Paludisphaera borealis: one gene and its partner. The protein of the gene in region 1 binds, or shares a complex with, the protein of each later gene. Links are inferred from orthologs where the notes say so. Each region holds a gene or a part of one and is shown on either strand. Other genes may lie near its edges. The genes, in order: secA and secY.

Region 1 (4,482 bases):
CGAACGAAGCCAATTTGTTGGGGTGGGTAGAAGGAAGTCCGTATCGGTGGGGCCCTTGGATGCCGCAACCCGTTTTGGGGCGAACGAAGCCAATGCTCAAGTCGCGTCAGCCTGTTTTCGGGACGAACGAAGCCAATGGCATTCTATGATACAAAGTATTGCAAGATAGGGTTTTGCGTTCTTGGGGCGGGCGTTGTGGCCGGCGCGAACGAAGCCAATTCGGCGGCCAGGCTCGAATGAGGACGGGCATCAGGGCAAGACCTTCCTCGCGACTGTCATCGGTCGGGGGGAACTCGAATGCGGAGTGGTTTTCGGGGCAAACGAAGCCAATTCTCCGGTCTGGCGGTCGGAGGGACGGGGCGGCCTTTTCGGCGGCGGGTCCGGCTCGGGGGGCGGAAGGCCGCATGCGGTTATCCATGTGGCGGCCAAGAACTTCGGGCGAGGAATTTGCGAACGGGCGTCCCATAATGATCGTAGGAAATGTCGACGGCCCGTCGAGCGGACCGCCGCGGCCCCGGTTGACGAAAACCGAGCGGGCGCTGTAAGGTTTGGCGTCTTAACGACTTGCTGCAACGTGTCCAGAGTCATTGCGTGGGGAATGAGCGGCAATGGAAGTGCTGATCGAGCTTTGGGATAAGACGACTGACGCCCTGTCCGCCATCTCCGAGAACGTGTCGGAAGGGCTCGTGCGGCTGTTCGGCAGCTCCAACGAGCGCCGGATTCGGCACATGCGTCCGCTGGTAGCCCGGATCAACGAGCTCGAGCCGTCGATGCAGGCGCTCTCGGACGACCAGCTCAAGGCCAAGACCGAGGAGTTCCGCGGCCGTCGACAGGCCGGCGAGTCGCTCGACGACCTGTTGCCCGAGGCGTTCGCGGCGTGCCGCGAGGCGGGGCGCCGGTTCCTCAACATGCGCCATTTCGACGTCCAGCTCATGGGCGGGATGGTGCTGCACAGCGGCGACATCGCCGAGATGATCACCGGCGAGGGCAAGACGCTGGTCTCCACGCTGGCGTCGTACCTGAACGCGCTCGACGGCAAGGGGGTGCACGTCGTCACGGTCAACGACTACCTCGCCCGTCGCGACGCCGAGTGGATGAGCCCGCTGTTTCAAGGGCTGGGCATGACTGTGGGCGCGATCCAGTCGGAGATGGAAGCCAGCGAGCGCCAGGCGACCTACGCCTGCGACGTCACGTACGGCACCAACAACGAGTTCGGCTTCGACTACCTTCGCGACAACATGAAGCCGACCAAGGACTATCAGGCCCAGGGCGAGCTCCACTACGCGATCATCGACGAGGTCGACAGCATCCTGATCGACGAGGCCCGGACCCCCCTGATCATCTCGGGGCCGGCCTTCGACGACGTCCGCAAGTACGCCGAGGCCGACCGGATCGCCCGGTTGCTCAAGCGCGACGTGCATTTCGAGGTCAAGGAGAAGGAGCGGACCTGCCATCTCAACGACGAGGGGGTCCGCGAGGCGGAGAAGATCGCGGGGGTGGAGAGCTTCTACACTCCGGGCAACATGGAATGGCCCCACCTGATCGACAACTCGCTTAAGGCCCACCATCTGTATCGTCGCGACCGGGACTACGTGGTTCAGCCCAACGGCGAGGTCGTGATCGTCGATGAATTCACGGGCCGGCTGATGGTCGGCCGCCAGTGGTCCGACGGGCTCCACCAGGCCGTCGAAGCCAAAGAGCGGGTGAAGATCAAGGAAGAGAACCAGACGCTGGCGACGATCACGCTGCAGAACTTCTTCAAGCTCTACAAGAAGCTCTCGGGCATGACCGGCACCGCCATGACCGAGGCGAACGAGTTCTACAAGGTCTACGGCCTCGACGTGATCGCGATCCCGACCAACCGGGGGCTGAGCCGGGTCAACTACCCCGACGTGATCTTCCGGTTCGAGCGCGAGAAGAACAAGGCCATGCTCGACGAGATCAAGGAGGTCCACGAGACGGGCCGGCCGATCCTCGTGGGCACGGTGTCGATCGAGAAGTCCGAGGAGCTGTCGGAGTACCTGACCCGGTACGGAATCCCGCACCAGGTCTTGAACGCCAAGTACCACGAGCGCGAGGCCGAGATCGTCGCCCAGGCGGGTCGCAAGGCCGCCGTGACGATCGCCACCAACATGGCCGGCCGCGGCACCGACATCATCCTCGGCGGCAACCCGGAGTTCATGGCCTGGTCGGACCTCAAGCGGGCGACCAACGAGGACGGCCGGATCATCTACGAGACCCGGCTCGACGTCCCCAAGCAGGTGTGGCTCGACGCCGTGGGCAAGTACGAGCCGGAGATGAAGGCCGAGGGGCGCGAGGTCGCCGCCAACGGCGGGCTGCACATCATCGGCACCGAGCGGCATGAGAGCCGGCGGATCGACAACCAGCTTCGCGGTCGGTCGGGCCGTCAGGGAGACCCCGGATCGTCGCGGTTCTTCCTCTCGCTTGACGACGACTTGATGCGGAAGTTCGCCGGCGACTGGGTCTCGGCTGTGCTCACCCGGCTCGGCATGCAAGAGGGCGAGGCCATCGAGAGCAAGATGGTCAGTCGCCGGATCGAGGGCGCCCAAAAGAAGGTCGAAGAACGCAACTTCGACATCCGCAAGAACTTGCTCGAATACGACGAGGTCATGGACGAGCAGCGGAAGCGGGTCTATTCGTTCCGCCAGAGCCTGCTGGAAGGCGAGTCTCCCAAGGACCGCATCCTGGAGATGATCGATTCCCAGGTCCAGGACGCCGCCGGCCGGTTCCTCGCCGACGACTACGGCGCCGCGAGCTTTGCCGAGTGGGTCTCGCATAGGCTCAACGTCGATGTCCCGGCTCGCGATTTCAAGGGCGTCGCGTTCGAAGACGCCGGCGAGGTTGTTCGCGGCCGCGGCGAACGGCAGCTTTACGAGACGATCCGCGAGGCGATGGACGAGAACCTCCCGTCCGACGCCGAGCCCGAGGACTGGACCTGGGTCGCCTTCGTCAACTGGTTCAACAAGCGATTCGAGCTGGACGTCAAGGAGAAGGAACTTCGACGATTCGAAGAGCGCGACGGCGACGAGACGCGGCTCAACCGAGGAGAGCTCGAGGATTTCCTCCACGGCAAGGCGAAGGAGTCGATCGACAAGCTCGACCTCACGCCGGCCAAGGAGTTCCTCGAACCGGACTGGGGCCGACGGTCGCTGGCGGGATGGGTCCACCACAAGTTCGGCCTGGCCGTCGATCCCGAGACCTGGCAGGGCCTCGGCCGCGTCGAGATCGTGCGGCAGCTCAGGGACAAGGCGCGCGAGCACTACGCCGTCAAGGAGTCGGAGCTTCCGGTGCGGATCGCCGTCACCCGGTTCCTCGGCGAGCGGTCGCAGTCGCAGACCCCGCGCTACGATCGCGAGGGCCTGGCGGCCTGGGCGTCGGAGCGGTTCCACTCGATCGTCGACGCCGACGAGCTGCGTCCCCTGCTGCGTCCCGAGATCGAGTCGCACCTGATCGAACTCGCCCACAAGCACTACCAGGGGGCGAAGCTGGCCGCCGACCTCGACGCGCGGCTCGACGCCGCGTTCCCGAAGGGCTCGGGCCGTGAGAAGTTCCCCTTGCCCGCCGACCAGAACGCCCTGGCCGAGCTGTCGTCGTGGGCCCGCCAGAACCTCGGCGTCGAGTCCACGCCGCAGGAATTCGCCCAGATGCCCCCCGCCGAGGTCCGCTCGCTGCTGGTCGCCGCCGTCGACGCCAAGGCCCGGCCCGAGATGCGCGAGATGGAGAAGGTCCTCCTCCTCCAGATCCTCGATTCGAGCTGGATGGAGCACCTCCGGGCCATGGACCACCTCCGCAGCTCGATCGGGCTCCAGGGCTACGCTCAGATCGATCCCAAGGTCGAGTACAAACGCGAGGGGATGCGGATCTTCGGCGAGATGTGGAACGGGATCGCCGACCGCGTCACCGACCTGATCTTCCGCGTCGAGCACTTCGACCCCGAGTTCCTTTCGTATCTCGGATCGCGCTGGAAGCTCGATCGGGCCCAGACGATCCATGAGTCGGCCGACTCCCAGCTCGCCGCCGTTCCCGACGGCGGCGGCGTCCGGCAATCGCAGGACGCCGCGATCCAGTCGAGCCAGCAGGCGTCCGATAAACGGAAAGAGCCCGTCCGCAACGTTGGAAAAAAGGTGGGCAGGAACGACCCCTGCCCTTGCGGATCAGGAAAAAAGTTCAAAGCCTGCCACATGCGCAACCAGGCCGCCGCCGACGAGTTTTGACCAGGTGGGTCCGGTCGCCTGAAGGACTCCGCCGCCCGCGCCAACCGCGCGGGCGGCTTGCTTCTGGAGCCGTCGTGAGGACGATCTGAGCAGGAGTTTGATTTTTAACTGGTTGTGGTGAAAGGGTTTATGGTTCGGCTTTTGAGCCGGCCGAAGCCCGGTCGGCGGATCGGGAGAGAATTCGGGACCGGAGACCGGGAGGGGCGTCGATGGTCTTTTTCGAGGGCGTCGAACCAGAATTCGATCG
Region 2 (3,289 bases), 2.7 Mb from region 1 along the record:
CGGCAACGGCCGCGGGCAAGTGAGCTGGGGCTACGGCAAAGCCAACGAAGTCCCCCCCGCCGTCGAGAAGGGGGTCAAGGACGCCCACAAGCAGATGAAGAAGGTCCAGCTCCGCGGCTCGACGATCCCCCACATGGTGATCGGCAAGTTCGGCGCGGCCACCGTGCTCTTGATGCCCGCCAGCCCGGGCACCGGCGTCATCGCCGGCGGCGCCGTCCGCGCGGTCGTCGAGGCCGCCGGCATCAAGGACGTCCTCACCAAGAGCTTCGGCTCCCCCAACAAACTGAACCTGGTCAAGGCCGCCATCCAGGGCCTGACTCAACTCCGGACCAAAGAAGAGATCGCCCGGCTTCGGGGAGTGCAGATCTGATGCAGTTACACGACGTCAGCAAGGGAATCCAGCGCCGCAAGAAGCGGAAGCGGATCGGCCGCGGTGTCGGCTCGGGCCACGGCAAGACTTCGAGCAAGGGCCACAAGGGCCACTCGTCGCGCCAGGGCTTCAAGCTCAGCCCGCTGTTCGAAGGCGGCCAGATGCCGCTGGCCCGCCGCGTCCCCAAGCGGGGATTCGTCAACGGCGCGTTCAAGAAGCACTACGTCATCCTCAACCTCGACGACCTCGAAGCCGTCTTCACCGAGGCCGGCCTGGTCGACGAGGACGCCTTGCGAGCCAAGGGGCTCGTCAAGGGCTACAACCACGACGGGATCAAGGTCCTGGGCGACGGCGCGCTCACCAAGGCGCTGGAAGTCCACGCGACCAAGTTCAGCGAGTCGGCCGCCGCCAAGATCCAGGCCGCCGGCGGCAAGGTCGTCGTCGTCGCCTACGTGAACCAGCGCGGCCCGGCCGCCGCCGCGGCCCGCGCCTGATCATCCGACCCAACCCGTTCCGATCCGCGGACCGTTTCGCCGGCTTGCCAGGCGATCGGCCGCCGGGCGGCGGTCCTATCGAGATAAGGCGTGACCACACGCCGTCGCAGTCCGTTCTCCGCCGCCTCGCCGCGCCCGGCTCGCCGCCGCGAACCGGGCGCCCAGGCCCGCGGACCTTTTTGATTCGATTCGATCCGACTCACGGCCCAGCGGAGGCGATCGCGCGTGGACAAGCTGCTCACCGTCTTTAAGATCCCCGAACTCCGGCGCAAGATCCTCTTCACGGCCATGCTCCTGGCCATTTACCGGATCGGCTTCTACATCCCGCTGCCGATCGTCAACCAGGCGCAGCTCCGCAACTGGGAGGAGCAGCTCAACTCCAACGCCGCCGGCAAGATCTTCGGCACCGTCGCCATGTTCGGCGGCACCCAGATCGGCATGAGCACGATCTTCGGCCTGGGGATCATGCCCTACATCTCCGCCTCGATCATCTTCCAGCTCCTCGGCAGCGTCGTGCCGTCGCTCGAAGCGATGATGAAGGAAGGAGAGAGCGGCCGGAAGCGGATCAACGAATACACGCGGTACGCCACGGTCATCCTCTGCGCCGTCCAGAGCGCGTTCTGGGTCCAGTACATGATGAGTCCCCAGATGAACGTGGTGCTCCCCCAGTATCGCGACTTCTGGCACGGGCTGATATGCGTCTCGGTCATGACGTCCGGAACCGTGTTCCTGATGTGGATCGGCGAGCAGATCGACGAGTACGGCATCGGCAACGGCATCAGCATCCTGATCATGGCGGGCATCCTGTCCCGGATGCCGGTGGCGCTCAAGGGCCTGTGGGAGAACTCGACCACCCGGCTCTCGCCCGAACCCGGCAAGTACGGGATCATCACGCTCGTGCTGCTCCTGGGGCTGTTCGTCGCCGTCGTGGTCGGAGTGATCGCGATCACCGAGAGCCAGCGGCGGATCCCCACCCAGTCGGCCAAGCACGTCCGCGGGCGGCGGGTCTTCGGCGGCACCCGGCAGTTCCTGCCGCTGAAGGTGAACCAGGCGGGCGTCATGCCGATCATCTTCGCGTCGAGCCTCTTGATCTTCCCGTCGTTCGTGCTCAACAGCCTCGCCAGAGCGACCCAGAGCCTGCGGTCGGAGACTTGGTCGTTCGGCTCGATGCTCGCCGGCGGGATCCAGGAGATGGCCGACGCGTTCCAGCGGCAGAGCTACGTCTACACCGTCTGCAACATCATCCTGATCTACTTCTTCTGCTACTTCTGGACGGCCATCACCTTCAATCCCAAGGACATGGCCGAGAACCTCAAGGACTACGGCAGCTTCATCCCGGGCTACCGGCCGGGCAAGCGGACCGCCGAGTATCTTGAGAAGGTGATGCTCCGGATCACCTACGTCGGCGCCGCGTTCCTGTCGCTGGTCGCCGTCATCCCCTTGCTCGTGCAGAACGGCCTGAACGTCGACTTCACGGTGGCCCAGTTCCTGGGGGGCACCGGCCTCTTGATCGTCGTCAGCGTCTGCCTCGACCTGGTCCAGAAGATCGACAGCCACCTGGTCATGAGGAACTACTCCGGTCTCGTGAACCGGAAGTGAGGAGTCGTCGCACCGTGTCTTCCCATCGCGGCGCGAGCCGTCGTCCATCGCTGCCGTCGTTCTTGTCCGGCCTCGGCCGCGCCCCGGGCGCGTCGGGGCCCGACGGTTCGGCCGGTCCTCGGCCCAGGCCGATGGTCCGGCTCAAGAGCCCCCGCGAAATCACCCTGATGCGCGACGCCGGCCGGGTGGTCGCCAAGGCCCTGGCCGAGGCTCGCAAGCTGGCCGTGCCGGGGGCGACCACCGCCGACATGGACGAGGCCGTCGCCGCCGTGTTCCGCGAGCACGACGCGCAACCCCTGTTCCTCGGCTACCCGTGCTCGACCAAGGGCAAGCCGCCGTTCCCGGCGGTCATCTGCTCCAGCGTCAACGAGCACGTCGTCCACGGCATCCCCAACAAGCGGCCGCTCCGCGAAGGGGACGTGGTCTCGATCGACACCGGCTGCAAGGTCGGCGGCTGGTGCGGCGACTCGGCCGTCACCCTGGCCATCGGCGCGATCCCCCCGGACGTTCAGAAGCTCCTCGACGTCACCTCCGAAACCCTCGCACTGGCGATCCGGGCCATGGGCCGCTGCCGGTACTGGTCGGAAGTCGCCAGCCTGATGGAGCAGTACGTCAAGAGCCAGGGGTTCCACGTCATCGAGAAATTCGTCGGCCACGGCATCGGCCAGGACATGCACGAGGAGCCGCAGGTCCCCAACTTCGTCAGCAAGGCCCTCCGCAAGAACGACATCCGCCTCGAACCCGGAATCGTCCTCGCCGTCGAGCCGATGGTCGCCATGGGAACCAAGGACGTCCGCACCCTCGACGACGGCTGGACCGTCGAGAC

What was found.
Region 2: the proteins of secA (region 1) and secY are in contact, whole or in part, in a crystal structure (PDB 3DIN), measured with the Thermotoga maritima proteins. The link is inferred for Paludisphaera borealis from one-to-one orthologs. Residues at the interface, in WP_004082002.1 of Thermotoga maritima: Glu261, Ala262, Arg263, Lys300, Ala301, Arg302, Thr303, Ile304, Ile305, Leu323, Tyr324, Asp325, Pro326, Val329, Ser330, Tyr333, Ile336, Lys340, Phe345, Val349, Glu363, Phe364, Tyr374, Ser375, Gly376, Gly377, Glu393, Ile395, Thr482, Ser483; in WP_004081795.1 of Thermotoga maritima: Glu108, Gly109, Glu110, Glu111, Ala236, Glu237, Arg238, Arg239, Ile240, Thr241, Ile242, Gln243, Tyr244, Ala245, Arg246, Arg247, Val248, Thr249, Gly250, Arg251, Arg252, Val253, Tyr254, Gly256, Ala257, Ser258, Thr259, Tyr260, Leu261, Pro262.

Annotation. Positions count from the first base shown.
Region 1 is NZ_CP019082.1:991,084-995,565, forward strand. The notes cover bases 260-4,435. They hold secA (preprotein translocase subunit SecA), read left to right. Parts: upstream 260-608; coding sequence 609-4,235; downstream 4,236-4,435. UniProt on the Escherichia coli protein: Required for protein export, interacts with the SecYEG preprotein conducting channel.
Region 2 is NZ_CP019082.1:3,716,578-3,719,866, forward strand. The notes cover bases 294-3,276. They hold secY (preprotein translocase subunit SecY), read left to right. Parts: upstream 294-1,089; coding sequence 1,090-2,463; downstream 2,464-3,276. Other genes in these bases: rpsE (30S ribosomal protein S5), read left to right, coding at 294-370; rplO (50S ribosomal protein L15), read left to right, coding at 370-864; map (type I methionyl aminopeptidase), read left to right, coding at 2,595-3,276. Also shown: more of rpsE, read left to right, coding at 1-293; more of map, read left to right, coding at 3,277-3,289. UniProt on the Escherichia coli protein: The central subunit of the protein translocation channel SecYEG. Consists of two halves formed by TMs 1-5 and 6-10.